DNA from 3 places in the Kitasatospora sp. NPDC092286 genome. Region 2 is predicted to be linked to each of the others. Evidence: riboswitches for the same ligand, from Rfam matches in the RefSeq annotation. Region 2 holds a riboswitch; each other region holds the start of a gene.
The links. A riboswitch is a leader RNA that binds a small molecule or an ion and turns the genes downstream of it on or off. The one in region 2 is predicted to bind cyclic di-AMP.
Positions count from the first base shown of each region.

Region 1: another riboswitch for cyclic di-AMP. It lies ahead of ACIQIB_RS29080 (NlpC/P60 family protein); the one in region 2 lies ahead of ACIQIB_RS27445 (transglycosylase family protein).
Region 3: another riboswitch for cyclic di-AMP. It lies ahead of ACIQIB_RS04545 (transglycosylase family protein); the one in region 2 lies ahead of ACIQIB_RS27445 (transglycosylase family protein).

Region 1 is NZ_JBIVRD010000034.1:75,069-84,833, forward strand. It holds gene ACIQIB_RS29055 (AMP-dependent synthetase/ligase) at 1-1,568, shown strand, start outside; gene ACIQIB_RS29060 (glycosyltransferase family 4 protein) at 1,618-2,754, opposite strand; gene ACIQIB_RS29065 (glycosyltransferase 87 family protein) at 2,996-4,420, shown strand; gene ACIQIB_RS29070 (hypothetical protein) at 4,444-5,592, opposite strand; gene ACIQIB_RS29075 (NlpC/P60 family protein) at 5,640-6,704, opposite strand; gene ACIQIB_RS29080 (NlpC/P60 family protein) at 6,930-8,105, opposite strand; cyclic di-AMP (ydaO/yuaA leader) riboswitch at 8,116-8,270, opposite strand; gene ACIQIB_RS29085 (NlpC/P60 family protein) at 8,628-9,665, opposite strand.
Region 2 is NZ_JBIVRD010000030.1:96,545-106,309, forward strand. It holds gene ACIQIB_RS27415 (response regulator) at 1-138, shown strand, start outside; partial or broken gene ACIQIB_RS27420 (phosphatase PAP2 family protein) at 277-921, opposite strand; gene ACIQIB_RS27425 (hypothetical protein) at 1,119-1,715, shown strand; gene ACIQIB_RS27430 (MazG family protein) at 1,804-2,823, shown strand; gene ACIQIB_RS27435 (SDR family NAD(P)-dependent oxidoreductase) at 2,870-3,292, opposite strand; gene ACIQIB_RS27440 (cytochrome P450) at 3,449-4,717, shown strand; cyclic di-AMP (ydaO/yuaA leader) riboswitch at 4,942-5,113, shown strand; gene ACIQIB_RS27445 (transglycosylase family protein) at 5,119-6,009, shown strand; gene eno (phosphopyruvate hydratase) at 6,253-7,539, shown strand; gene ACIQIB_RS27455 (septum formation initiator family protein) at 7,679-8,161, shown strand; partial or broken gene ACIQIB_RS27460 (DUF501 domain-containing protein) at 8,133-8,645, shown strand; gene ACIQIB_RS27465 (Ppx/GppA phosphatase family protein) at 8,807-9,748, shown strand.
Region 3 is NZ_JBIVRD010000002.1:402,590-412,354, reverse strand. It holds gene ACIQIB_RS04555 (hypothetical protein) at 250-1,143, shown strand; gene ACIQIB_RS04550 (hypothetical protein) at 1,211-3,313, opposite strand; cyclic di-AMP (ydaO/yuaA leader) riboswitch at 3,697-3,867, shown strand; gene ACIQIB_RS04545 (transglycosylase family protein) at 3,854-5,071, shown strand; gene ACIQIB_RS04540 (hypothetical protein) at 5,257-5,457, shown strand; gene ACIQIB_RS04535 (LacI family DNA-binding transcriptional regulator) at 5,477-6,496, opposite strand; gene ACIQIB_RS04530 (glycoside hydrolase family 13 protein) at 6,522-8,222, opposite strand; gene ACIQIB_RS04525 (sugar ABC transporter permease) at 8,265-9,176, opposite strand; gene ACIQIB_RS04520 (sugar ABC transporter permease) at 9,217-9,765, opposite strand, start outside.

The DNA of each region.
Region 1 (9,765 bases), on a different contig from region 2:
TGTCCCGTACCCGGTACGAGTGGACGCTGCTGGACTTCGCGATCTGGTCGGCCGGCGCGATCACCGTGCCGGTGTACGAGACCTCCTCCGCCGAGCAGGTCGAGTGGATCCTCGGTGACTCCGGCGCGGTCGCCGTGCTCGCCGAGACCGACCGGCACGTCGCGGTGGTCGGCGAGGTCCGGGACCGGCTGCCGGAGCTGCGGCACGTCTGGCAGATCGAGGCCGGCGCGCTGGCCACGCTGGCCGAGGCGGGACGGAAGGTCGCCGACACCACCGTCGCCGAGCGCCGCTCGGTCGCCACCGCCGACTCGATCGCCACCATCGTCTACACCTCGGGCACCACCGGCCGCCCCAAGGGCTGCCAGCTGACCCACGGCAACTTCCTGGCCGAGTGCGGCAACGTGGTGGAGCGTCTGGCGCCGCTCTTCCGCACCGGTGAGAGCTCCGTACTGCTGTTCCTGCCGCTGGCCCACGTGCTCGGCCGGATCGCCGAGATCGCCCCCGCGATGGCCCCGATCAAGCTCGGCCACGTCTCGGACATCAAGGACGTCACCGCGGAGCTGGCGGCCTTCCGGCCGACCCTGATCCTGGGGGTGCCCCGGGTCTTCGAGAAGGTCTACAACACCGCCCGCGCCAAGGCCCAGGCCGACGGCAAGGGCAAGATCTTCGACAAGGCCGCCGACACCGCCGTCGCCTACAGCCGGGCGCTGGACGGCGCCGGCGCGGGCCCGGTGCTGCGGATCAAGCACAAGATCTTCGACAAGCTGGTCTACAGCAAGCTGCGCGCCGCGCTCGGCGGCCGGGCCACCCACGCGATCTCCGGGGGCGCGCCGCTCGGCGAGCGGCTCGGCCACTTCTACCGGGGCATCGGCTTCACCGTGCTGGAGGGCTACGGCCTGACCGAGACCTGCGCGGCCACCGCCTTCAACCCGTGGGACAAGCCGAAGATCGGCACGGTCGGCCAGCCGCTGCCCGGCTCGGCCGTCCGGATCGCCGAGGACGGCGAGGTCCTCTTCAAGGGCCCGCAGGTGTTCACCGGCTACTGGAACAACCCGGAGGCCACCGCCGAGGCGCTGAAGGACGGCTGGATCTCCACCGGTGACCTCGGCTCGCTCGACTCCGACGGCTATCTGACGATCACCGGCCGCAAGAAGGAGATCATCGTCACCGCGGGCGGCAAGAACGTCGCCCCGGCGGTGATCGAGGACCGGATCCGGGCGCACGCCCTGATCGGCGAGGTCATGGTGGTCGGCGACCGCAAGCCGTTCGTCGCCTGTCTGGTCACCGTGGACGAGGACTTCTTCCCCAAGTGGAAGGAGCTGAACGGCAAGCCGGCCACCGCCACGCTGGCCGAACTGAGCGAGGACCCGGACCTGCTGGCCGCCGTCCAGGCCGCCGTGGACGACGGCAACGCGGCCGTCTCGCACGCCGAGGCGGTCAAGAAGTTCCGGCTGCTGGACACCGTGTTCTCCGAGGAGAGCGGGCACCTCACGCCCTCGCTCAAGCTGAAGCGCACCCTCGTGCTGAAGGACTTCGCGGCCGACATCGAGGCGCTCTACCAGCGTTGACCTCCCGCTGTCTCCGGGCCCCCGCCCCGGCGGGGGCCCGCGCGCGCCGTCAGCCCGCCAGCAGCGCGGTCAGCCGCCCGGCCAGCAGGTCCCAGCGCCAGGAGCGGTCCACCCAGCGCCGTCCGGCCTCGCCGAGGCGGCGGCGCAGCTCCTCGTCGTTCAGCAGCCGGACGATCCGCTCGGCCGCGGCCTGCGCCGATCCGCCGGGCACCACGTAGCCGGTCTCACCCTCCAGCACGGCGTCCGGCGCGCCGCCGGAGTCCCCCGCCACCACCGGCAGGCCGGTCGCCGAGGCCTCCAGGTAGACGATGCCCAGGCCCTCCACGTCCAGCCCGCCCCGCCTGGTCCGGCAGGGCATCGCGAAGACGTCCCCGGCGCCGTAGTGCGCGGGCAGCTCCGACCACGGCACCGCGCCGGTGAAGCGCACCGCGGCCCGCACCCCCCGGGCGTCGGCGAGCTTCTCCAGGTCCGCCTGGTACGGGCCGCCGCCGACGATCAGCAGCACGGTGTCCGGCACGTCGGCGAGGATCTGCGGCATCGCCTCGATCAGGGTGTCCTGGCCCTTGCGCGGCACCAGCCGGGAGACGCAGACCACCACCGGACGGTTCGCCAGACCCAGCCGCCGGCGCAGCTCGGCGCCGCCGGAGTCGGGGTGGAAGGTCCGCTCGTCGACGCCCGGCGGCAGCTGGACCATCCGCGCGGCCGCCTCGGGCCCGACCGCGTCGGCGATCCGGGAGCGGGTGTACTCGCCGAGGTAGGTGAGGGTGTCGGTGCCCGCGCCGATCCGGCGCAGCAGCTGCCGGGCCACCGGCAGCTGGGCCCAGGCGGCCTCGTGCCCGTGGGTCATGCCGAGCAGCCGGCCGGCCCCGGCGCGGCGCAGCGCCGGCGCCATCAGCCCGAGCGGCGCGGCGGCGCCGAACCAGACCGAGTCGCACTTCTCGGCCTTCAGGATCTCGGCCGCCCGCCGGGTGACCCGGGGTGTGGGAACCATCACCTTCGTCCGGTCGCGGATCACCGGGAACGGCTGCTCGGCGTCGAAGCGGGCCACCTCGGTGCCGTCGCGCCAGGTCGAGGCGTACACCACGATGCTCCCGGCGGGCTGACGCACAGCCATGTTGTGCACAAAGGCCTGGATGCCGCCGGGGCGCGGCGGGAAGTCATTGGTGACGATCAAGGTTCTGTGCATCAGGCCACGGCTCGCTCGGTCGGGGGGTGCTCGGTGTACCGCTGGGTGATCCGTACGATAGGTCAACACCATGGCCCACCGGGAACGGATCCGCGCACGGCAACCGTTTCACCCCAGGGCCTGTCCTAGTACCTAGGCAGCCGGTGGGGCCCGGCCGAACGCGCCGTGCCCACCACCGACGGCCCGGGCGTCCGTCGCGAGACGCCTCCGGTAGGACGTCCGAGACGAACGAGGGAGCGCAGTGGAGTTGGCCCCGGCCACCGAGTCCGGTACACCCAGCGGCGCCGAAGGCCCCGGCACGGCGCTGGCCGTCCGCCAGGAGCCCCCGCAGGCACCCGCGCGCCCCTCCGGGCGCGCCGGGGCGCTCTGCGCGCTCGGCGCGAGCTGGCTGGCCACCCGGGCGCTGCTGGTGCTGCTGATGACCGGCGTCCTGAAGATGGCCGGCGGGGACATCACCACCGACGTCTGGCTGATCTACCACGGCTGGTACGGCGTGCTGCAGACCGGCACCTTCCCGCTGGACGACGTGACCTGGCAGTACCCGCCCGGCGCCGCCCTGGTCATCCTGCTGCCCGGGCTGCTGCCCTGGTCCTACCTGGTCTCGTTCTGGGTGATCTGCGGGGTCGCCGACGCGGTCGCGATGGCGCTGCTGGTGCGGACCGGTCTGCGCAAGGGACGGGCGCTGACCGGCGCCTGGGTCTGGATGGCCGGCGTGCCGCTGCTCGGCCCGATGATCTACAACCGGTACGACGTGGTGGTGACCGCGATCGCGGTGGCCGGCCTGCTGGCGCTGATCCGCCGCCCGGCGATCGGCGGACTGCTGCTGGGCCTGGGCGGGATCATCAAGATCTGGCCGCTGCTCGCCCTGATCGGCACACCGTCCGGCCGGCGCACCCGGCGGGCCTGGACGACCGCGGCGGCCACCGCCGTCGCGGTGGGCTTCCTGCTCGCGGCCGGGATGAACGGCGCGTTCGAGTTCCTGACGTTCCAGAAGGACCGCGGCGTCGAGGTCGAGTCGGTCGGCGCGCTGCCGCTGCACTTCGCCCGGATCGCGGGGGCCTGGGACGGCCGGGTGATGATGAACTACGGCTCGGTCGAGATGCTCGGGCCGTGGGTGGACGTGGTCGGCAAGGTCATGATGGCCGGTACCGTGCTGGGCTTCGCCTGGCTGCTGCTCTGGCGTTTCACCGCCAAGCGCCGCAACGCGGCCACCATGTACGACGCCGCGCTGACCGCGCTGCTGATCTTCACCGTGACCAGCCGGGTGATCAGCCCGCAGTACCTGGTCTGGCTGGTCGGCGTGGCGGCGGTCTGCCTGACCGTGCGCGGCAGCAGCCAGCGGCCGGTGGTGCTGCTGGTCCTGGCCGCCACTCCGCTGACCCTGCTGGAGTTCCCGCTGATGTTCACCGAGGTGGTCGGCAGCGACCCGCTGGCGGTCACCGTCCTGACCCTGCGCAACCTGCTGCTGCTGGTCGCCACGGTGCTCTCCTGCGTCCGGCTCTGGCGCTCCACCCGCGGTCCGGCGCAGCTGCCGCCCACCGTCGTGCTGGCCTCCTCGGTGCCCCTTCCGACGACCGCCTCCTACCCGGTGCGGCCCGGCATCGCGTACGAGCAGGACCTGCTGGACGGCATCGACCGGCCCGGCGCACGGGCCGAACGGCGCTAGCGGGGCTCGGGACGCCCCGAGTGCTAGGGCTCCAGCAGCCGGACCGTCTCGGCCGTCCAGAGCCCGGTGAACTCGGCCAGGCCGAGGCCCAGTTGATCCCGGAGCACCCGGTCCAGCCGCTGGTCCCGGTCGGCGCCCGGGCCCGCCGCGCCGACCGCCCGGTAGAACGCGACCAGCCGCTCGGGCCCGTACCGGCGGGCGATCAGGTCACAGGCCAGCCAGGACTGTTCGTAGGCCTGGGCGATGCCGGTGGCGCCGGCGGTGAAGTCCCTGTCGGCGGGCAGCGCGGCCGGCACCTTCCCGGCGGCGACGTCACGGGCCAGCTCGGGGGCGATCTGCCGCGGGAGGCGCCCGGAGCCCTGGTAGCCGGTCCAGTCGGCGACGCCCTCGGAGAGCCAGAGCGGCGTCCAGGCCCGGGTTTCCGCCCGGGTCGCGACATGCGTCGCCTCATGGGTGGTGACCACCTGGCGGCCGAAGTCGCTGAGCCGCTGGTACGCCCCGGGGTTGACCAGCACCCGGTCCGCCGGGGTGTGCCAGGGCGCCCCGGGCGCCGCGGTGGTGACGGCCGCCATCCCCGTCCAGTCGGCCGGCTCGCCCTCCAGCAGCCGGACGAACTGGGCCTCGGTGGCGGGCAGTTCCAGTAGCAGGCGGCCCGCCCACCCGGTGCCCCAGACCGCGCTGACCGCCGGTACGGCCCGGTCCGCCACGGCCGCGAGCTCCGCCGGATCGGGGCCGTCGGCCAGACCGAGCACCAGGCAGTGGTCGCCCCGTACGGCCCGGAGGGTGCCGAGGTCCCACAGCGGCGGCGGGCCGCCGGCGCTCTCCTCCCGCTCGACCTGCCAGCCGGCCGCGGTCCGCAGCAGGGTGAGCCGGCGCGGGTACACCACCGGCTGGTCGTCGTAGCCGGCCACCCGGACGGCCAGTTCGGCCCCGGCGGTGAGCCGGCCCGGCCCGGCACCGGCGCCGAGCACCAGGTTCCGGTAGCCCGGGTCGACCAACGACAGGCCCGTCGACCCCGCCAGCGCCTGGGCCCGCTCGGTCAGCAGGGCCGCCACCGCGGCCCCGTCATCCGCCACCCGGCCCGCGACCGGCGCCGCCGGGGCGGCCCTGGGCAGCGAGAGCTGGGCCAGTCCGCCCACCGCGAGCAGCAGCGCACCGCGCCGGGACAGCACGCCACAGCGGGCTCCGGCGTCGGTGGCAGAGGTCCGGCCGGTCCGCCTCAGAGCCGGACCACCCCCGCGACGGGCATCGCGCTGACGCTCTCGAAGCGGACCTTGGCACCCGGGTAGGGGGCGTGCACGATCACCCCGCCGCCGGCGTACATGCCGACGTGGTGCATGTCCCGGTAGAAGATCACCAGGTCTCCCGGTCGCGCGTCTGAGAGGCTGACCCGCCGGCCGGCGAACGCCTGGGCCTGCGAGGTCCGCGGCAGGGTCACTCCGGCCTGCTGCCAGCTCCAGTACATCAGACCGGAGCAGTCGAACGCTCGCGGTCCGGCGGATCCGTACACATAGGGCGAGCCGATCATCTTCACGGCGGCGGCCAGCGCGGCGGCACCGCGCTCCGAGGCGGGCGGGACGCTCCCGAGGTCGAGCCGGTCGGTACCGCGGGTGGCACGCTGCTCGGCCTCCCGGGCGTCCTGGGCCGCCATCCTGGCCCGCTCGGTGGCGCTCAGACCGTTGAGCAGCTTCTGCGCCCCGGCCAGCCGCTGCTGGATCTGTTGCTTGCTGTCGGCGAGGGCACGGCGGATCTGCTCCAGTTCGGAGAGCTTGGCGGAGGTCTCGGCCCGGCGCTGGTCGAGCCGGCGCTGGCGCGACACCACCTCGTGCAGCGTGTCGTTCTGCCGCTCGGCGGCCTGGTCGAGGGAGCGCGCCCGGGACAGATAGCCCTCGGGGTCGGTGGAGAGCATCAGCTGGACGGTCTGCGCCAGGCCGCCGGCCCGGTACTCGGCGCCGGCGACGGTGGCGAGGTCGCCGCGCAGCCGGTTGAGCTCGTCCTGGCCGACGGCGATCTGCTGCTGGAGCGTGCCGGCCTCGCTCTGCAGCCGCTGCTGCGCGTCCAGCGCCGCGTTGTACTTCTCCGACGCCTGTTCGGCCTCGTCGTACAGCTGGTCGATCCGCACCTTGACGTCCTTGCGGTTCTGCGGCCCGTCCGGTGAGCCCGGGGCGGCATGGGCGCTGCCGCCCACGGCCACGCCCAGGACGGTGGTGGCCGCCGCGGTCAGCACCAGCGCGCGGGCGAGGGTGTGCGCACCCGACTGTGGGGAACGGCGGTGCACGGCCATCCGACTGCGGCTCCAATTCTGCGTCCCGGCCTGTGGCCGCTCCGGTGCGGGCGGCTCTGGAAGCGGGTGTCCGGTGGCAGACGTTAGCGAGTCCGGGCGAGCGAGTCCAAACCCCTACCAACCCGAATATTTGACCCTGAATCGGACAGGCGTCCGGCCGGCCGGAAAAGCCGCAGGCCCGGCCTCCCGCGAGGGAGACCGGGCCTGCGAAAGCCTGACTCGGGGTCAGAGCCGCACGATGGTGGAGACCGGCATGTTGGAGGCCGACTCGTAGCGGACCGAGGCGCCGGGCTTGGGCGCGTGGATGACCTGGCCGCCACCGACGTAGATGCCCACGTGGTGGTTGTCGCCGTAGAAGATCACCAGGTCGCCGGGCTGGGCGTTGGCGATGTTCGAGCCGATCCGGGTGCCGGCGTTGGCCTGGGCCTGCGAGGTGCGCGGCAGCGACACGTTCGCCTGGGCGTACGCCCAGCTGGTGAGGCCGGAGCAGTCGAAGGAGTTCGGGCCGGTGGCGCCGTAGACGTACGGCGCGCCGAGCTTGCTCTCGGCGGCCGCGATCGCGGCGGCGGCCCGCGAGCCGTTGGCGGCCGGGGCGCTGGGCGCGGACGACGTGGACGGCGTGGACGGCGTGGACGACGCCGACGGCTTGGTGACGGGCGAGGATGACGGGGTGCCCAGGTCGCCGCGGCCGTTGTCGCGGGATGCCCGGTCGGCCTCGGCCTTCGCGGTCGCCTTGGCGGCGTCCGCCTTGGCCTTGGCCTCGGCGGCGGCCTTCTCCTCGGCCGCGCGCAGCGCCTCGCGCTCCTGCTCGGTCAGCGTGTTGAGCAGTTCCTGGGCCTTGGCCAGCTTGCCCTGGATCTCCTCCTTGGAGGCCTTCAGCTGCTGGGTGGTGGCCTCCAGCTCGCCGAGCTTGTTCTGGGCCTCGGTGCGGTCCTGGTCGAGCCTGCGCTGCTGCTCCTGGAGCTCCTTCAGCTGGCCCGACTGCGAGCTGCCGGCCTGTGTCAGGGTGCCGGCCTGGGTGAGGAAGTTGTCCGGGCTGGAGGAGAGCATCAGCTGAACGGTCGGCGATATGCCGCCGTTGCGGTACTGCTCGCCGGCGATCTCGGCGAGGCCGCCCTGCAGATCGGTCACCTGCGACTGCTGGCGGGCCACCTTGTCCTGGAGCTCGCCGACCTGCTTCTGCAGCTCCTGCTGCTTGGCCTGGGCGCCGTTGTACTGCTCGGTGGCGACCTCGGCCTGCTCGTTGAGCTTGTCGACCTGCTCCTTGACCTGATCCTTGGTCGGCGTCGGGTCGGCGTGCGCGCCCGACTGCGCGGAGAGGGCCACGGCCGCTGCGGCGGCCGCGGTCAGGATGGAGACGCGGGCACGGCCGGCGGGCTTGGGACGACGATGGGACGCCACGAAGGCGGACTCCTTCTTCCTACGTCCGCCTACCGGGTGAGCTGACGGGTTCGGGCCGGAAGCGTGCCCTACGGCGCCTCACCGACCGTTCCACCGGTCGACCTGGCGCCGATTCACCCCGGAGGAACTTGGTTCCCCGGCTCCGCTCCACAGCGTCCCCGACTGCTGGACTCCCCGTCGGGCAGTCACCTGCCCCGCTGCTTCACGAACTCGACGGTAACCCCCGCCGTCACCCGGGATGGGTGATCGACTGCACGGTGGTTCGAGGCATGACCCTAGTAACAGAACCGTGATCCGTTCAAATCCTTGTCAGAAAAAAGACGGAAGAATACCCAAGTTCATTTGTGAATATGACCGAATGTGATCACAACCGCACGCGGGGCTGATCATTACTCACAATGCGGGTCGAGAGCGCCCGACCGGGGCGTGTCCCACATCACAGCAGTGGGCCGGCCCGGCCGGGCGTGTCGACCTATCAGGGAATGTCCGGATCGGGGGCTTCTGCCCCCAATCGACGAACCGTCAGACCCGGCGGATGGCGTTGATCTTCATCGCGTCGGCCTTCATCACCTTCACCACGTCACCGGTGTGCGGCGCGTGCACCACCATGCCGTTGCCGATGTACATCGCGACATGGCTGCGGTCGTCGCGGTAGATGATCAGGTCACCGGGCTGCGCCTGGTCCAGCGAGGGGACCCGGGTGCCGACGCCGGCCTGCGCCTGCGAGGTGCGCGGCAACGAGACATTGGCCTGCTTGTACGCCCAGACCATCAGACCGGAGCAGTCGAAGGTGCTCGGCCCGATGGCACCCCAGACGTACGGCGAGCCCTGCTTGCTCATCGCCTTGGCGACGGCCACCCCGGCGTACCCGCCGGCCTGCGGCAGGCTGCTCAGGTCGGTGCGCTCGCTGCCGCGCGAGGCCCGGTCGTCCTGCTGCTGCTGCGCCTTCAGGGCGGCCCGGTCGGCCGCGCTGAGCGAGTTCAGCAGCGTCTGGGCCTCCTTGAGCTTCTGGTTGACGTCCGCCTTGGCCTGGTTCAGATCCTTGGTGGTGCTGTCCAGGGAGGCGAGGACGGCGGCCGCCTCGGCCTTCTGCTGGTCCAGGCGGCGCTGCTGGTCCTGCAGGCCCTTGAGCGCCTCGGACTGGCTGGAGCTGGCCTGCTGGACGCTGGAGGCCTTGTCCAGGTAACCCGACGGGTCGGAGGAGAGCATCAGCTGCACGGACGGGTCGATGCCGCCGGTGCGGTACTGCTCGCCCGCCACCTCGGCCAGCCCGGCCTGAAGCTGCGTCATCTGGTCCTGGCCGCGGGCCACCTGGTCCTGGAGCTGGTCCGCCTGCTTGCGCAGCTGGTCGGCCCGCTCCTTGGCGCCGTTGTACTTCTCGGCCGCCTGCTCCTGCTCCTCGTTCAGCTGGTCGATCTGCGCCTTCACGTCCTCCTTCTTGGGGGAGGGCGCGGCGTGGGCGCCGACCTGGGCGGAGAGGGCGACCGCGGTCGCAGCGGCAGCGGTGAGCACGGAGACCCGCGCGCGGCTCGGCTGCTTGGGACGGCGGTGGGAGGCCAAAGTGATCGGTTCCTTCTTCCAACGGACTCACCCGTTTGAGTGAGGATCCGGAAAATAGGTTTGACGCCAGACCCTAGTGAAGATCCACGCTTTCCGCCAC
Region 2 (9,765 bases):
GTGGAAGGCACCGTAAAGGCCCATGTGAGCTCCATCCTGGCCCGGCTCGGCGTGGCCAACCGCGCGGCCGCCGCCGTCCTCGCGCACGAGGCCGGCCTGACCGTCGGCGGTTCGTGCGCGGGTGGCCCGCGCGACTGACGGCGCCAGCAGCAGCGGCCCCAGCAACGGCACGCCGCCCAGCGCGGACACCGCCCCGGTGGCGAGCGGGAGCAGCGCGACGACCACCGCCGCCGTGACGGTGGCGCCCAGGGCGGCCCCGGCGGCCACGTCGTGCGGGTAGTGCACCCCGGCCGCCACCCGCAGCGCGGCCGTGGCGCCGCCGACGGGTATGACGAGCAGGGCCCAGCGCGGCCGCAGCAGCACCAGGCCGGTGGCCAGGGCGACGGCCAGGGTCGCGTGGTTACTGGGGAAGGACCAGTCGCCCGGCGGCGGGCACTCGGCGACGGCCGGCACCCCGGGCAGCGCACGGCAGGGCCGCTCCTCGTCGACGATCAGCTTCAGCACCTCGCTGGTGCCGTACGCGAGCACCGTGCCGAGGCCGGTGAGCACGACCCCCGCGACCGGTCCGGCGGCGCGCCGACCGCGCGCCGTCCACCAGCGGAGCGCCAGCAGCAGACCGAGCACCAGCAGCCCGGCCTCGGTGGCGGGCTCCATCAGCGAGCCCAGCCAGTGCGGTGCGTCGGCGACCGCCTCGACCACCCGCCGGTAGCCCGTGGCGGACGGGCCGCCGACCACCCGGGCCGGTGCCTCCTCGCCGCCGCCCGCCGGGGCGAGCCACCCGACCACGCCGGCGCCCGCCCCCAGCAGGGCCACCGCCGACGCCACTCTCGGGCCCGTCGCGCCCGTCGCACCCGTCGTCCTGGCCGTGTCGGCGGCGGCCGTTCCCGTCGTGGTCGTGTACGTCCTGACCGTTCTCCTCATGCTCACCGACGGTAGGAGCGGCCGACGCCGGAGGCCCGGCCCGAAAGTCAGACGGGACCCTGGACGATCGTCAGGGTTGACAGCCGGGCTCCCGCTCCGCTGAGCCGTTCGGGCCACGGTCCGCGCGTCGGGCGCACGGCCGCCCTACCCTCGGGGAAACGCCCGGCCGGGCCCGCCGCCACCCCCGGAGACCAGCCATGCACCGTCGGACCGCCGCCGCGGGTGTCCTGCTCGCCGTCTCGGCGCTGGCCGCCTGCGGGAGCGACGGCCTGACGGCGGGTACGGCGGTGGTCCTGGACGGCCGGCGGATCCCGGTCGGCGCGGTGGAGGCCCGGGTGACGCAGCTGCGGGCCGCGCCCGGCGGTGCGTCGACGGACGTCCGGCAGCAGCCGGACGGGCTGGTGCGGCGGGCCGTCGCGGACCTGGTGCTCGACGCGGTGGTCGCCCGGGCGGTGGCCGACCGCGGCCTGGCCGTCGGCGGCGCCGAGGTCGCGGCGGTCCGGGCTGCGGAGGAGGGCCGGTACGGCGGTGCCGGTCCGCTGGCCCGGGTGCTGGCCGCGCGCGGCGTCCCGGCGGCCGGGGCCGACGCCTACTACCGGCGGCAGCTGGGTATCCGCGGCCTCGCCGCCGCGGCCGGGCAGGACGCCGGTACCCCGGCGGGCGACGCCACCGTCCGCCGGGCGCTGGCCGATGCCGCCACCACGCTCCACCTGCGGGTCAACCCCCGCTACGGCGGTTGGGACGCGGAGCGGGCGGTGCTGCTCCCCGACGCCCCGCCCTGGCTGGCCCGGTAGGGCCCGCCCCGCCCCGCCCCGCCACTCCGCCGGACCGCCGCCCGAAACCGGGACGCGGCGGGCCACCGGGGCCGGGTAGGTTCGGAGGGTGACGAATCCTCCGCCCGCGAAGCTGATCCTGCTCACCACCACCCACCGGGTGGCCCCCGGCCTGCTGGCCTGGCCCGCCTGGGAGGCGCTGCGCACGGCCGGGCGCGTGCTGGCGGCCGACGCCGACCACCCCCAGCTGGCCGCGGTGCGCCAGGCCGGGGTCGAGGTGGACCTCGTGCCGGCCGGCTCGGCGCCGGCCCTCGCCCGGCTGCTGACCGAGCCGGCGCCCGGCGCGGGCCCGACGGTCTGGCTGGGCGGCCCGGACGGCGACCCTGGCCTGACCGACGCGCTGGCGCGTCTCGCGGTCGAGCACGCGGGCGAGGTGCCGGAGATCGAGGTGCTGCCCGGCTCGTACGACCTGCCGGGCGCCCGGCTGCTCGACCTGGTCTCCGTGATGGACCGCCTCCGCTCGCCCGGCGGCTGCCCCTGGGACGCCGAGCAGACCCACGCCAGTCTGGTGAAGTACCTGGTGGAGGAGGCGTACGAGCTGGTCGAGGCGATCGAGGAGGGGGACCGCGACACCCTGCGCGAGGAGCTGGGGGACGTCCTTCTCCAGGTCTTCTTCCACTCCCGGATCGCCGAGGAGCACCCCACCGACCCGTTCTCGGTGGACGACGTGGCCGGGGACATCGTCGAGAAGCTGATGTACCGCCACCCGCATGTGTTCGGGGACGTCGAGGCCGAGGGCGCCGCCGAGGTGGAGGCGAACTGGGAGCAGCTGAAGGCCGCCGAGAAGTCCGAGCGCGAGTCGGTGCTGGACGGCGTGCCGGCCGGGCTGCCCGCGCTGGCGTACGCGGCGAAGCTGGTGTCGCGGGCGCGCCGGGCGGGCTTCACGGGCGTGCCGGACGAGCCGTACGAGCTGCCCGCCGAGCTCACGGCGGAGTCGGCGGGCAGGCTGCTGCTCGCGGTGGCGCAGCGGGCGCACGACGCGGGGGTGGACGTGGACGCCGCGCTGCGGGCGGCGGCGCGCGGCTACCGGGACGCGGTGCGCGCGGCCGAGGGGCTGAAGCCCGAGTAGCCGGGACTGCCCGGGCGGCCGGCTGCCCGGGCAGTCCCGGCAGGGGTCAGACGGGCTGGACGCTCTCCACCGGCCGGCGCTGCGGCGGGACGACCTCACCGATCGCCTCGCCGACCAGGGCGAGCAGCTCGGCGAGCCGTTCCAGGTCGAGGTGGTCGGGCAGCTCGGCGAGCGAGATGATCCGCTCGCCGTCCGGACCGGCCACACAGAACAGGTCGATCGGGCCGAGGTGCTTCTCGGCGGTGTCGACCAGGGCGGCGATGTCGCTCGGGCGGTGGATGTCGCCGCAGACGCCGACGACCGGGCAGCCCGGCCGGTCGAGCTCGGCGGCGAGGTCCTCGGCGATGCCGACCCGCAGGTCGGCGACGAGCACCCCGGAGGCGCCGGCGGAGGTGAAGCGGCGGGCGAGGTCGGCACCCGACCCGCCGTCGAGTACGGCGATGACCACGACTGCCCCGGCTACCCGCATGGTGCGCTCCTTCCAGTGGACGGCACCGCACCGTCGCCCACATTTTTTCGTTGGAGGATCGTAGGCACGTCCTGACCCTCCGCAACAGGGATTACCCCTCAGGTGACCAGGCTCACGCCTGCCGGGCCGGACTTACCCACCGGATACGGTCGTCCCATGCCAGTTCAGCCCGATTCCGCCCGCCCGCCGCTTTTCACGTGGGAGTTCGCCGCCGACCCGTACCCCGCGTACGCGTGGCTGCGCGAGCACGCGCCGGTGCACCGCACCACCCTGCCGAGCGGGGTGGAGGCCTGGCTGGTGACCAGGTACGCGGACGCCCGGCAGGCGCTCGCCGACGGCAGGCTCTCCAAGAACCCCGCCCACCACAGCGGGCAGGCGCACCGCACCGGCCGGGTGGGCATTCCGGGGGAGCGGCAGGCCGATCTGATGACGCACCTGCTGAACATCGACCCGCCGGACCACACCCGGCTGCGCCGGCTGGTGTCGAAGGCGTTCACGCCGCGCCGGGTGGCCGAGTTCGAGCCGCGGGTGCAGCAGCTCACCGACCGGCTGATCGACGGCTTCGCGGAGCGCGGCTCGGCGGACCTGATCCACGAGTTCGCCTTCCCGCTGCCCATCTACGCGATCTGCGACCTGCTCGGCGTGCCGTCCGAGGACCAGGACGACTTCCGGGACTGGGCGGGCATGATGATCCGCCACGGCGGCGGTCAGCGCGGTGGCGTCGGGCGCGCGGTACGGAAGATGCGGGCGTATCTGCTGGAGCTGATCCACCGCAAGCGGGCCGACCTCGGCGACGACCTGATCTCCGGTCTGATCCGGGCCAGTGACCACGGCGAGCACCTGACCGAGAACGAGGCCGCGGCGATGGCCTTCATCCTGCTCTTCGCCGGCTTCGAGACGACCGTCAACCTGATCGGCAACGGCACCTACGCGCTGCTGCGCAACCCCGGCCAGCGGGCCCTGCTGCAGGACTCGATCGTCCGCGGCGAGACCGCGCTGCTGGAGACCGGCATCGAGGAACTCCTGCGCTACGACGGCCCGGTGGAGCTGGCCACCTGGCGCTTCGCCACCACCCCGCTGACCATCGGCGGGGTGGACATCCCGGTCGGTGACCCGGTGCTGGTGGTGCTCGCGGCGGCGGACCGGGACCCGGCGCGGTTCTCCGACGAGAACACCCTCGACCTGGCCCGGACGGACAACCCGCACCTCGGCTTCGGGCACGGCATCCACTACTGCATCGGCGCCCCGCTGGCCCGGTTGGAGGGCCGGGCCGCACTGGCCACGCTGCTCTCCCGGCTGCCCGATCTGCGGCTTGCCGAAAGCCCGGAGAATCTGCGGTGGCGCGGTGGTCTGATCATGCGTGGACTTCGTGAACTGCCGGTCGAATTCACCCCGGAGAGGCCGTCGTCCGAGACCGTCGACTGAGGTTTCCGGCGCGTCAGTCGGGTGCCGTCGACCCGCTCCACGTGGCCTGAATCACCATTAAACCGGACATAGCACCTCGGTTGGTAGGCGCATGACCACGGGCCGTAATTTCTGTGTGATGTGGGCGATATGAGCTTGTGATTGATGTGATGATCTGTCTAACCTCCCTGGAGTCCGCTGCTGCGGACCTCGTGCGCGGGACGCCGAATCCTGCCCGCCGCGTCACGGGAAATCGACCAGAACCCTTGGGCAGGGGCGGGGGAACCAGGTTTGTTGCCGTCCCCCACGGCTTGGGGTGAAGCCGCCCGCGCGGGCCGAGACGTTCCGCGTGACGCGGCCGGGCCACCTCCCGGTCCGAACCCGACAGCTCACCTCGCAGGCGTGCGGAGAGGGACATCTTCATGCTGTTCGTTGGAACTGGCCGTCACCGTCGTCGTACCCAGGCCGAGAAGGCCATCGCCGTCGCCGGTGTGGCCGGCGTCGGACTCGCGATGCCGCTCCTCACCGCCTCCGGTGCCTCGGCCGCCCCCGCCTCCACCTGGGACGCGGTCGCCCAGTGCGAGAGCGGCGGCAACTGGAGCATCAACACGGGCAACGGCTTCTACGGCGGCCTGCAGTTCACCTCCAGCACCTGGAAGGCGTACGGCGGCAACGCGTACGCCGCGCAGGCCAACCAGGCCAGCAAGGCCCAGCAGATCTCGGTCGCGGAGAAGGTCCTCGCCTCGCAGGGGCCGGGCGCCTGGCCGGTCTGCTCCCAGAAGGCCGGCCTGACCAAGGGCGGCGCCCCGGCCGCGGTCGACACCTCCGCCGCCGCCAAGCCCGCCACGCCGAAGCCGGCCCAGCCGAAGCCGGTTCAGCCGCAGGCCCAGAAGCCCGCGCAGAAGCCCGTCCAGCAGCAGGCCCCGCAGCCGGCCGCGAAGCCCGCCCAGCCCGCGCAGCAGAACACCCAGGCCCCGGGCTTCTCCGGCAAGGCCGGCTGGGACGCCGACGCGAAGGTGTACTGGTACCAGAACAACGGCGCCTGGTACTGGACCAGCCACCAGAGCGTCTACCAGCAGTACGCCGGCCAGGCCGCGAGCCAGGACTTCCGCCCGGCGGCCGCCCAGAGCGCCCCGGCCGCCGCGCCGAAGAGCGGTCACGGCTACACCGTCCAGTCCGGCGACACGCTGTCCACCATCGCCGCCGCCCAGGGCGTCTCCGGCGGCTGGCAGGCGCTGTACGACGGCAACCGCGGCACCGTCGGCGGCAACCCGAACCTGATCGTCCCCGGCCAGGTGCTCACCCTCGGCTGAGTCCCGCACAGGCGACAGCGGGCGAAGGGGGCCGGATTCGGCCCCCTTCGCCCGCTTCCGGCCCCGTCCATGGGGCAACCAGGTGAACTACCGGTGGGTAGGCAGGCCACACGCTGAGACGGGACCGAGGTCAGCGTGGCCCTGAGAGCCCGTGCGGTTAGGCTCTGGTCGTAACGACTCCGCAATCGTCCCGCCGACATCATCACCGTCAGCCGGACCCCTGCTTCCGCTAGGAGATGCCTCGTGCCGTCCATCGATGTCGTCGTAGCCCGTGAGATTCTCGACTCGCGTGGGAACCCCACGGTCGAGGTCGAGGTCGGCCTCGACGACGGCAGCACCGGCCGTGCCGCTGTCCCGTCGGGTGCCTCGACCGGCGCCTTCGAGGCGCTGGAGCTTCGCGACGGTGACAAGAACCGCTACTTCGGCAAGGGCGTGGAGAAGGCCGTTCTGGCCGTCATCGAGCAGATCGGCCCGGAGCTGGTCGGCTACGACGCCACCGAGCAGCGCCTGATCGACCAGGCCATGCTCGACCTGGACGCCACCCCGGACAAGTCCTCGCTCGGCGCCAACGCCATCCTGGGCGTCTCGCTGGCCGTCGCGCACGCCGCCGCCGAGGCCAGCGACCTGCCGCTGTTCCGCTACCTGGGCGGCCCGAACGCGCACGTCCTGCCGGTCCCGATGATGAACATCCTCAACGGCGGCTCGCACGCGGACTCCAACGTCGACATCCAGGAGTTCATGATCGCCCCGATCGGCGCGGAGTCCTTCTCCGAGGCCGTCCGCTGGGGCGTCGAGGTCTACCACACCCTCAAGGGCGTGCTGAAGGAGCGCGGCCTGTCCACCGGCCTCGGTGACGAGGGCGGCTTCGCGCCGAACCTGGACAGCAACCGCGAGGCCCTGGACCTCATCGTCGAGGCCATCCAGAAGGCCGGCTACGTCCCCGGCAAGGACATCGCGCTCGCCCTGGACGTCGCCGCCTCCGAGTTCCACGAGGACGGCGCCTACCAGTTCGAGGGCAAGGCGCTCTCGGCCAACGAGCTCATCGAGTACTACGCCGAGCTGGTCGCCGCCTACCCGCTGGTCTCCATCGAGGATCCGCTGGACGAGTCGGACTGGGACGGCTGGAAGGCCATGACCGTCAAGCTGGGCGACAAGGTCCAGCTGGTCGGCGACGACCTGTTCGTCACCAACCCGGTCCGCCTGGCCAAGGGCATCGAGACCGCCACCGCCAACGCGCTGCTGGTGAAGGTGAACCAGATCGGCTCGCTGACCGAGACCCTGGACGCCGTCGAGCTGGCCCAGCGCAACGGCTACCGCTGCATGATGTCGCACCGCTCCGGTGAGACTGAGGACGTCACCATCGCCGACCTGGCCGTCGCCACCAACTGCGGCCAGATCAAGACCGGCGCCCCGGCCCGCTCCGAGCGCGTCGCCAAGTACAACCAGCTGCTGCGCATCGAGGAGATCCTCGACGACGCCGCCGAGTACGCCGGCCGCGGCGCCTTCCCGCGCTTCAAGCACGAGGGCTGAGCCCTTCCGGCCCGGTCCCTCGGCCGTCCGGTAGCGCACGCCTGACCGGTGCCCCGCCGTTCACCCCGTAGGGTGGACGGCGGGGCACCGTCGCGACCAGGAGGGGAATCGGGAGATGGCAGGCTGGAGGATTCCGGGCTTGGCGGCCCGTCCCCGGTTCACGAGCCGGGCGACCGTCCTCGTCCTGGTGCTCTGCTCGCTGGTGGCGATCCTCGCCTACCCGACCCGCCAGTTCATCTCCCAGCGCTCCGAGATCTCCGCCCAGCGGGCGAAGGCCGAGCACACCCGGCAGCAGGTCGAGCAGCTGCGCCGGGAGAAGGCCCGCTGGCAGGACCCGGAGTACGTCAAGGCGCAGGCCCGCGCCCGGCTGCACTACGCGATGCCGGGGGAGACCCCGTACATCGCGGTGGACCCGGCCGGCCAGGGCGCCACCAAGTCCTCCGTCAGCTCGCCCGCCCCCTCCGAGGGCGCGGCCCACGGCCCGGTGACGGCGGCCAAGCCCTGGTACGCCAGCGTCTGGGACTCGGTCGACGCCGCCGACACAGCCGACACCGCCGCCCTGGCCCCGCCCTCTCCACCCGCCCCCGCCCTCGCTGGAGACAGCTCCCCCCATGACCACTGAGAACCACCCCACCGTCTCCGACTCCGACGTCGCGGCCATCGCCGCGCAGCTCGGCCGGGTCCCGCGCGGACTGCGCGCGGTCGCACACCGCTGCCCCTGCGGCAACCCGGACGTCGTGGAGACGGCCCCCCGGCTCGCGGACGGCACGCCGTTCCCGACCCTGTACTACCTGACCTGCCCCAAGGCCGCCTCGCTGATCGGCACCCTGGAGGCGGACGGCGTGATGAAGGAGCAGACCGCCCGGCTCGCCGAGGACCCGGAGCTGGCCGCCGCCTACCAGAAGGCGCACGAGGACTACATCGCCCGCCGGGACGCCATCGAGGTGCTGGAGGGCTTCCCGAGCGCCGGCGGCATGCCGGACCGGGTGAAGTGCCTGCACGTACTGGTCGGCCACTCGCTGGCGGCCGGACCGGGCGTCAACCCGCTCGGTGACGAGGCGATCGGCATGCTGGAGGACTGGTGGGCCAAGGGCCCGTGCGTCTCCGCCGACGAGGTCGAGGCCGCCGGTGGGCGGGTCGCGCGCAACCGCGCCAAGGAGCACGACCACGAGGCCGTGATCGCCGCCAAGCAGCGGAAGGCCGAGGAGCGCGCCGCGAAGAAGCGCGCCGCCGAGGAGGCCGGCCAGGACGACCGGGAGGCCGGCGCATGAGCGTCACCCGGGTCGCCGCGATCGACTGCGGCACCAACTCGATCCGGCTACTGGTCGCCGACCTGGACCCGGAGACCGGGGAGATCACCGACCTCGACCGCCGGATGGTCATCAACCGGCTGGGCCAGGGCGTGGACCGGACAGGGCGGCTGCACCCGGACGCGCTGGCCCGCACCTTCGCGGCCTGCCGCGAGTACGCGGAGGTCATCTCCGGGCTCGGCGTCGGCCCGGACCGGACCCGCTTCGTCGCCACCAGCGCCTCCCGGGACGCCGAGAACAGCGACGAGTACATCAGCGGCGTGCGCGGGATCCTGGGTGTCGAGCCCGAGGTGGTCAGCGGCGACGAAGAGGCGCACCTCTCCTTCGTGGGCGCCACCAAGGAGTTCACCGGTGGTCAGTTCCCGGCGCCCTATCTGGTCTTCGACCTCGGTGGCGGCTCCACCGAGTTCGTGCTGGGCACGCGGGACGTGCAGGCGGCCCGCTCGGTGGACATCGGCTGCGTCCGGCTGACCGAGCGGCACTTCGGCGGCGCCGAGCTGCCGACGCCGGAGCAGATCTCCGCCGCCCGGGCACACATCGCGGCCGAGCTGGACAAGGCCGAGGAGACCGTCCCGCTGACCGGTGCGGCCACCCTGGTGGGCCTGGCCGGGACGGTCACCACGGTCTCCGCGATCGCCCAGGACCTGCCCGTGTACGACTCCGAGGTGATCCACCACTCGCGGATCACCAGGGAGCGGGTGGCGCGGATCGCCGACGAGCTGCTGGCCGCCACCCACGCCCAGCGCGCGGCCATCCCGTCGATGCACCCCGGCCGGGTGGACGTGATCGCGGCCGGCGCGCTGGAGCTGCTGGAGATCATGGAGCGGACGGGCGCCGCCGAGGTGGTCGTCAGCGAGCACGACATCCTGGACGGCATCGCCTGGAGTATTGCCCGCTGACCTTCCGCGGGCCTTAC
Region 3 (9,765 bases), on a different contig from region 2:
GACCCCCCGCTGAATGTTGATCTTCCAGCGCCGGGAGTCGCGCCTCCGTGACCCTCCGTCAGACCCCTTCCGGCCTGTGAGACATCTCACGCCGGGAAGGCGCAACTCCCGCCCCGGCCGACCGCGTCGAAGGCGATACCGGCCACTGCGCGGGATTGGGTGCGTTATGTCCTGATTCGGCGTGGGTCACCGCCCTCGGAACGGCAGCCGACTGCGGGACCGGCGGAGCGATGTCCTACGATCTCCGCCATGAGCACCGCAGCCATCCCGGGCGCGCCACTGCCCGTCCGAACCCCAGGCTCCCGTGCGCGGGGGCGCCACCGCCGCCCCGAGCGCCCCGAGATTCCGGCCGGTTCCCCGGCCCTGGTGCTCGCCGTGCCCGCGACCGCCGGGCCCGAGTCCCGCTCCGTCGTCGAGGAACTGCTGTCGATCGTCCGCAGCGAGCAGAACGGCGTCCAGACCGCGGCCGGGTACCTCCCGGCCGGGGACGGCGACTTCGAGGGCACCGGGGACGAGCGCACCGTCGCCGAGCTGCTGGCCCAGGCCGCCGGGGCGGGCCTGCCCGCGCCGGTCGTGGTGCCGCTGGTTCCCGGCCCGCACGGTTTCCTGGCCGAACTCCACGCGCTCGCCGCCGAGTACGGCGCCCCCGTCACCGACGTGCTGGGCCCGCACCCGCTGCTGGCCGAGGCCGTCCACGTCCGCCTCTCCGAGGCCGGTCTGGCCCGCGCCGACCGCGCCCGGCTGTTCGCCATCGCGACCGCCGCGGACGGCGTGGTGCTCACCACCGTCGGCGGCGAGGAGGCCACCGCCGCCGCCGGGGTCACCGGGGTGCTGCTGGCCGCCCGGCTCGCCGTCCCGGTCGTCCCGGCCGCGCTGGACGTGCCCGGCTCGGTGGCCGCCGCCGTCGCGCACCTCAAGGAGACCGGCTCCCAGCGCCCCGCGCTGGCCCCGCTGGTGATCGGCCCGGAGGCCGACTCCGAGCTGCTCGCCACGGCCGCCGAGGAGACCGGCTGCCCGAGCGCCGCGCCGCTGGGCGCCTACCCGACGGTGGGCCAGCTGATCGCCTCCACCTACCTGGCCGCGCTGCCGGTCCCCGACCCCGGGGCGTACGCCGGGGAGAGCGGGGAGACCGCCGCCGAATAGCGCGGCCGTCCGACGACGCCAGGGCCCGGAACGCCTCCGTTCCGGGCCCTGCGGACGTCCGGACGGCTCAGGAGCGGCCACCCACCCGGGTGGTGGGCGCGGCGGCGCCCCTGAGCCTGAGCGCGGGCGGCTGCACCGGCCGGGCCCGGGCGGCGAGCGCCGGCACCGGCCCGACGGCGGCGTTCCACTGCGGTTGCGCCGTACCGCCGCCGTCCGCCTTCCGCACCTGGAGCGCCTCGGAGCGCCCGGCCCGGCGCAGCACGATGCTCCTGGGCGGCGCCGACTCCGGGTCCATCCAGAGCTCGTTGCCGCCGAACTCGCAGTCCAGCACGGCCACATCGTCCGGTTTGCCGTCCGCGGCGGCGCGGAAGGCGGCCCCGGCCTTCCGGTAGCCGGTGAACCGGCTGCGGCTGAACGTGACGGCCTCCCCGGCGAGTTCGTGCCGGGCGGCGTCGATCAGCAGCCCGTCGAAGAGGCTGCCCTTGTCCCGGCCGAGCGCGTGCGGGGCCACTCCCCCGGCGGCGTTGCCGTACAGCACGCTCGCGGTGTAGTCGAAGTCGTTGAGGTAGGCGCCGTGTTCGATGCCCCGGCCGCCGTTGTGGTAGGCCGCGAACTCGGTGACCACATGGTGATGCCGGGCGTTCAGCCAGACGAAGATGCCGTCCTGCAGGTTGTTGTGGGCCAGGCAGCGCTGGAAGGTCCACACCCCCTCGCTGTTCTCCGGCCACTCGTGGCCGGAGGCGCCGGTGGAGCCCTGGACGCCGACGGCCACGCAGTCCACCGCCCGGCCGCCGGTGCCCGCGCCGAGGTTGAACCCCGTCAGGCGGTAGGCGCGCGGGTTGGGTTCGAGCCGGGTGCGGGAGGCCACGCAGGACTCGTGGACGATGTCGTCGGACGGGCGCTGCGGGGTACGGGTGTCCGGCGGGCCGTCCCACCAGGCGGCGTCCTCCCAGGTGTCGTGGCTGACGCAGCTGCGGAAGGTGATGCCGTGGCTGGCGTGCGGCACGAAGGCGTGGCTGCCCGCGTCGCGGACCACCACGCCCTCGACGACGGTGCCCCGGGTGGTGTCGCCGAGCATGTGGAAGTGCAGCCCGTACCGGCCGAGCACGGGCGCGGTGACGGGGACGGTGCCGTCCTGGCCCTTCCAGGTCTCCTCGGTGTCGGCGCGCGGACCCACCCAGCGCAGTGCGGCGTGCCGTACGTCGGCGTGCCGGGAGCCGGTGACGTGGACGTGCGCGCGGCCCTTCGCGGTGCCCTCGACCCGGACGCCGCAGGTCACGTTGAGCAGTTCGGCGCCGACGGTGACGCCCCCTCCGGCGGTCACCCGGGGGTGGGCGTACCTCAGCGGGGAGTCCAGGGTGACGGTGGATCCGCTGACGGACCGGACGGTGACCAGGTCGTAGCGGGCGGAGAAGTCCTCGGCGTCGGGCGGGCCGGTCGGGGTGACGGCCAGTTCGTCGCCGGGCAGCCGGCCGGTGGGCTCGGCGGCCAGGCCGATGGAGGTGTCACCGGCCCGCAGCTCGCGGTCGGCACGGACCCAGGCGGTCTTGGCCGCGCCGTCCAGCCGCAGGCAGCCGGCGCCGGTCACCCAGAGCCCGGTGTCGGTGTCGGTGTCGGTGTCGACCACCTTGGCGCCGTCGCCCTGGAAGCGCCGCTCGTCCACGGACGGGAAGCGGACGGTGTGCACGGCGGCGCCCTCGGGGGCGAGTGCCAGGGTGCCGCGGATCTCGACGTTGCCGTCCGAGGCGAGGGTGAGGGTGCGGTCGGCGGCGAAGGTGAGTGCGCCGGTCGGCTCGACCAGCGGCGAGCCCACGGTGGCATCGGTGTCGAGGAGCACCCGGTCGGCGATCCGGACGGCGCTCCGCGGGCCGGGTACCGCACCGCCCCAGCCGGCCGGGTCGGACCAGCGGCGGCCGGCCAGGTCGACGGTCGGTGCGGCGGCGGGCCCGGCCCCGGAGGTGCCGACGGGCGGCGGCCCGGCGGGCCGGTGGTCCATGCCCGCGCCCTCGGCGGGGGCCGCGGCGGCGTCGGTGGGGCCGTCCGGGGCCACGGGCATACCGGGCATGCCGGTGGCCGCGACGGGCTGCGTCCGCCCGGTCAGCGAGCGCCGCAGGATCTCCTCGCCGCCGACCGCGGCGAACACCGTGCCGACCGCCGGCCAGCGCCGCATCGTCCGGCGGCGTACGGGAGTTCGGGGCCGTTCGGGCGATATGTCCACTCTGTGGCGTTTTGCCCGGCGGTGCACCCCCCGAGGCCTGACGGTCGGGCGCCCGGCACGCGGGTCCTCGTCCTTGGCCATCACCGCGCAGCCCTCCCGCCGGACGGCCGCGTCGGTACTGACGTCCTGAAGCACAGGCAGTTGGGTCCGGCCGCAGGGGCGTTGCCGAAAATCGGTCATTTCTGATCATGATGGACAGCCAATCAACCCCTCACCCGTAAACCGTGACGGGCATCACACATGTTTGCGGTTTGAACGGGAGTCTGCTTAACGTGCTCCCCGTTCGTGGCTACACGAACCCAGCCCATCCGCAACGCCGAGTCCTGCCGTCGGTTGTGCTGGCAGCGCAGAAACGCACCACGGCAGGAGCGGGGGACCCACAGGTAAGTCGCCCCGGACCGGTTCCCGAAACCGGTTCAGGGCTAGGGGTGAAGCCGCGCCAAGGCGCGGCCGGGCAACTCCAGCCCGAATCCGACAGCTCACCTCGCAGGCGTGGGAGAGGATCGCGTCTTCATGCTGCCCGTCAACGGCACCAGTCTGCCCCGTCGCGCCCGCCGCCTGATCGCCGCCGTCGGCGTCGCGGGTGTCGGCCTGACCGTCCCGTGCCTCACCACCGGCACCGCCTCCGCCGCCCCGGTCGCCACCTGGGACAAGGTCGCCCAGTGCGAGAGCGGTGGCAACTGGGCCATCAACACCGGCAACGGCTTCTACGGCGGCCTGCAGTTCACCTCCAGCGCCTGGGCCGCCTTCGGCGGTACCGCGTACGCCCCGCAGGCCCACCAGGCCACCAAGGACCAGCAGATCGCGGTCGCCGAGAAGGTCCTCGCCTCGCAGGGCCCCGGCGCCTGGCCTGTCTGCTCCGTCCAGGCCGGCCTGACCAAGGGCGGCACCCCGGCCGCCGTCGACACCTCGGCCGCCGCGAAGCCGGCCGCCACCCCCGCGCCGAAGCCCGCCCCGCAGGCCCCCGCGCAGACCCCGGCCCCGGCGAAGAGCCAGGCCCCCGCCGACTCCGCCCAGGCCAAGGGCGGCAGCCAGGCCCAGCCGACCGACTACACCGTCATCGCGGGCGACTGGCTCTCCTCCATCGCCGACAAGAACAACGTCCAGGGCGGCTGGGAGCGGCTGTACGAGCTGAACCGCGGCACCCTGACCCAGGGTCCGCACGTCATCTACCCGGGCCAGCAGCTCGCCCTGGGCAAGGGCGGCCAGGCCCAGCAGTCCGGCCAGGGCGCCACCGGCGCCTCCACCGGCAAGCCGGCCGCGCAGGCCCCCGCCGCCAAGCCCGCCGCCAAGCCGGTCGCCAAGCCCGCCGCCCCGGCGCAGACCCAGGCCCCGGCGCAGACCGCCACCGGCAGCATGGCCGCCGCCGTCTCCTTCGCCCAGTCGAAGGTCGGTCAGGCCTACATCTACGGCGGCACCGGCAACGGCGGCTGGGACTGCTCCGGTCTGACCCAGGCCGCGCTGCGCGCCGCGGGCGTCTCCGTCCCGCGCGTCGCCGCCGACCAGGCCGCCGCCAGCACCCACGTCTCGCTGGACAGCCTGCTCCCGGGCGACCTGCTGTTCTGGTCCAACAACGGCAAGGACTCCGGCGTCTACCACGTCGCGATCTACATCGGCGGCGGGAAGTACGTCGAGGCCGCCAACCCGAGCTCGGGCGTGCGGACCCAGACCGTCGCCAACTGGGCCCCGGACTTCGCCGGCCGGGTCTGACCCGCCGGGCGTGCCCGGCACGCCCCCGACCCCGAGGCCCCCGGGGAGAGTCTGGTCGCTCTCCCCGGGGGCCTCGGCCTGTCTCCCCCGGCCGTCGCGCACCGGCCGGGTACCGGCGGGGCCACCGGTGGTCAACGCGGGCGCCGGCAGGGCATGCTGCTGCTCCGTACCCGAGGAGGAGTCACATGGCCCAGGTCACCGTCACGCTCGACGCCGATCTCGCCATCGACGCGATGACGCTCTCCGGCACCACGAACCCGCAGGACGCCGTCGAACTGGTCCCGCGCGACCACCTCGCCCGGGGCCGGCACACCGGGACCCGGACCGGCGACGCCGCCGACGGACAGCGGGTGAACCAGGAGCGCCCCACCGTCCAGGAGGGCTGAGCGCGGCCCCGGCACCGGTTCACCGCGGGCAGGCCCCGGTGGAGCCGCGCATCACCAGCTCCGGCTGGAACATGAACTCCCCGCGCTGGGCGGCGTTCGCACCGACCTCCTCCAGCAGGGCGTCGACGGCGGCGGTGGCCATCGCCTCGACCGGCTGGCGGATGGTGGTGAGCGGCGGCTCGGTGAAGGCGATCAGCGGCGAGTCGTCGAAGCCGACCACCGAGACGTCCTGCGGGACGGCCAGGCCCCGCTGACGCACCGCGCGGATCGCGCCGAGCGCCATCATGTCGCTGCCGCAAACGATCGCCGTGCAGCCCTTGTCGAGCAGCGCGCCGGCCGCCGCGTGCCCGCCCTCCACGCTGAACAGCGTGTGGTGGACGAGGTCCTCGGCCTCCTCCTGGGTCTTGCCGAGCACCGCCCGCATGGCCGCCGTGAAGCCCTCGATCTTGCGCAGCACCGGTACGTACCGCCGCTGCCCGACCGCCAGACCGATCCGCTCGTGGCCGAGTTCGGCCAGGTGCTGGACGGCCATCCACATCGCGGCCCGGTCGTCCGGCGAGATGAACGGCGCGTCGATCTTCTCGCTGTAGCCGTTGATCAGCACGAACGGCACCTGCCGGCCGGCCAGCCGGGCGTACCGGTCGTGGTCGGCGGTGGTGTCGGCGTGCAGGCCGGAGACGAAGACGATGCCCGCCACGCCCCGGTCGACCAGCATCTCGACCAGTTCGTCCTCGGTCGAGCCGCCGGGCGTCTGGGTGCAGAGCACCGGCGTGTAGCCGTGCCGGCTCAGCACCTGCTCGATCACCTGGGCCAGCGCGGGGAAGATCGGGTTGCTCAGCTCCGGGGTGATCAGCCCGATCAGTCCGGCGCTGCGCTGGCGCAGGCGGGTCGGCCGCTCGTAGCCGAGCACGTCCAGCGCCGCCAGCACGGTCTGCCGGGTGGCGGCGGAGACGTTCGCCTTGCCGTTGAGTACGCGGGAGACGGTGGCTTCGCTGACCCCCGCCTGCGCCGCGATGTCTGAGAGTCGCGCCGTAGTCACGGTCCCAGAGCCTATTGCAACCACGTCAGACCGCCCACCAGCCGGTGCTGTCCGGGGCCAGCACGGTCTCGCCGCCGTCCACCTCCAGGTCGGCGGAGGCGAGCAGCAGCCGGCCGGGCACGGCTATCCGGACCGGCTGGTCGGTGGTGTTCACCGTGCACACGAACGAGCCGCGGCGGAACGTCAGGGTGCCCTCGGGGCCGTCCAGCCACTCGACCTCGGTGCCGGCGCCCAGCCCGGGCTGCGCACGCCGGACGGCCAGCGCACTGCGGTACAGCTCCAGGGTGGACGTCGGGTCACCGGTCTGCGCCTCGACGCTGAGCGCGGCCCACTCGGCGGGCTGGGGCAGCCAGCTCGGGCCGCCGGCGGTCGGGCCGAAGCCGTACGGGGCCTCGGTGCCGGACCACGGGATCGGCACCCGGCAGCCGTCGCGGTAGCCGTCCTGGCCCGCCTGACGGAAGAACGACGGGTCCTGGCGGACCTCGTCGGGCAGGTCCGTGACGTCCGGCAGGCCGAGCTCCTCACCCTGGTAGATGTACGCGGAGCCGGGCAGCGCGAGCATCAGCAGGGTGGCGGCACGGGCGCGGCGCAGGCCGAGGCCGCGGTCGCCGGCGGTGCGGATCTGGGTGCCCAGGCCCGGCGGGTTGGCGAAGCGGGTGGCGTGCCGGGTGACGTCGTGGTTGGAGAGCACCCAGGTGGTGGGGGCCTCCACCGGGCGCATCGAGTCGAGCGAGAGGTCGATCACCTCGCGCAGCTCGGCGGCGTCCCAGGAGGTGCCCAGGTACTGGAAGTTGAAGGCCTGGTGCAGTTCGTCGGGGCGGACGTAGTTGGCGGTGCGCTGGACGGTCGGGGTCCAGGCCTCGGCGACGCCGATCCGCTCGCCCGGGTACTCGTCCAGGATGGTCCGCCAGCTGCGGTAGATCTCGTGCACGCCGTCCTGGTCGAAGAACGGCATGACGTCGTTGCCGAGCAGCTTGAGCTGGTCGGCGCCGCCGAGGTCGGGCAGGCCGGGGGCCTTGACCAGGCCGTGGGCGACGTCGATCCGGAAGCCGTCGACGCCCATGTCCAGCCAGAACCGCAGGATCGAGCGGAACTCGTCGGCGACGGCCGTGTTCTCCCAGTTGAAGTCGGGCTGCTCGGGGGCGAACAGGTGCAGGTACCAGTCGCCCGGGGTGCCGTCCGGGTTCTCCGAGCGGGTCCAGGCCGGGCCGCCGAAGATGGACTCCCAGTCGTTGGGCGGCAGTTCGCCGTTCTCTCCCTTGCCCGGACGGAAGTGGTAGCGCTCGCGCAGCGGCGAGGCGGGGCCGTCGCGCAGCGCCCGCTGGAACCACTCGTGCTGGTCGGAGGAGTGGTTGGGGACGAGGTCCACGATGATCCGCAGGCCCAGCTCGTGGGCGTCGCGGATCAGCGCGTCGGCGTCCAGCAGGGTGCCGAACATCGGGTCCACCGCGCGGTAGTCGGCCACGTCGTAACCGGCGTCGGCCTGCGGCGAGGCGTAGAACGGCGAGAGCCAGACCGCGTCCACGCCGAGGTCGCGCAGGTAGGGCAGGCGGCTGCGGATGCCGGGCAGGTCGCCCATGCCGTCGCCGTTGGAGTCGGCGAAGCTGCGCGGGTACACCTGGTAGATGACCGCGTCCCGCCACCAGTCTCTGGACGCGCCGGTGCTCGCCTCGTGAGCGGTGGCGTCGGCGGCGGGCCGGGAGGTGTCGGCCAGGTTCTGGGTCATGGACGGTATCCCTTGGGGACTAGGCGGTGGATACGGCAGCGGTCAGGACTTGGAGGCGCCGGCCGTGAGACCGGTGACCAGGTGACGCTGCACCAGGTAGAAGAGGGCCGAGGAGGGGATCGCGATCAGGACCGCGGTCGCCGCCATCAGGTTCCACTGGGCGTCGTGCTCGCTGACGAAGGTCTGCAGGCCGACGGCGAGGGTGTACTTGTCGGAGCTGAGCATGAAGGTGGAGGCGAAGGCCACCTCGGCCCAGGCGGTCAGGAAGGAGTAGAACGCCGCCACCGCCAGGCCCGGCCGGGCGAGCGGCAGCACCAGCCGCCAGAAGGTGCCGAACGGGCTGAGCCCGTCGACCCGCCCGGCCTCGTCGATCTCCACCGGGATGGTGTCGAAGTAGCCCTTGAGCAGCCAGGCGCAGTACGGGACGGTGGTGGTCGAGTAGACCAGGATCAGTCCGAGGTAGCTGTCCAGCAGGCCGAGGTCGGAGAGGATCGTGTACATCGGCACGATCAGCACCGCGATCGGGAACATCTGGGTGACCAGCAGCGACCACATCAGCGGCTTGTGGCCGGGGAAGCGCATCCGGGAGACGGCGTAGCCGGTGGTGGCGGCGATCAGCACGCCGAAGACCGTGGTGACCCCGGAGACCAGGAACGCGTTGCCGAACCAGGTGAAGAAGTCGGTGTCGAACAGCACCGTGTGGTAGTTCGACAGCGTCATCTTGTCGAAGATCTCGCCGGGGTGGAGGTAGTCCGTCTTGTCGGGGCCGAGCGAGACGTAGAGGATCCACGCCACCGGGAAGAGCGCGATCAGGCTGGCCAGGATCAGCGTGCCGTGCGACAGCGTCTTGACCAGCGGGCTCGCCTCGCCGCGGCGGCGGACCCGGGCCGGCTTGGCGGCCGGGGTGGCCGCGCCCGCGGTGCGGACGGTGGGTCGGTCGGTGGTGGTGCTCATCGGGGGTACCTGCCTTCGTGGTCGCTGGGGTTGCGGGGCGTCAGCCGTTGGCCTGCTCGTTGCGGGCGAGCCAGCGCCGGTAGAAGGCGGTGAAGACGATCAGGATGGAGAGCAGGATCACGCCGTAGGCGGCGGACTGCGCGTAGTCCCGGGGCTGCTGGCCGAAGCCGAGGCGGTAGGCCCAGGTGACGAGCAGCTGGGCGTCGGGCGCTCCGCTGGTGCCGAACAGCAGGAAGATGACCGCGAACTGGTTGAACGTCCAGATCACGCCGAGCAGGACGACGGTGGAGGAGACGGTGCGCAGCCCGGGCAGGGTGACGTACCGGAAGCGCTGCCAGGGGGTGGCGCCGTCCATCTCGGCGGCCTCGTACAGCTCGGCCGGGATCGACTGCAGGCCGCCGAGCAGCGAGATCATCATGAACGGCACGCCGACCCAGGTGTTGACCAGGATCGCGGCGGCCTTCTGTGCCAGCGGGTCGTCCAGCCAGCCGGGTTCGGGCAGGTGCAGGGAGGAGAGCAGCCCGTTGACGGCGCCGCCGTCGGCGAGCATCAGCCGCCAGGAGAAGACGGTGACGAAGGTCGGCACGGC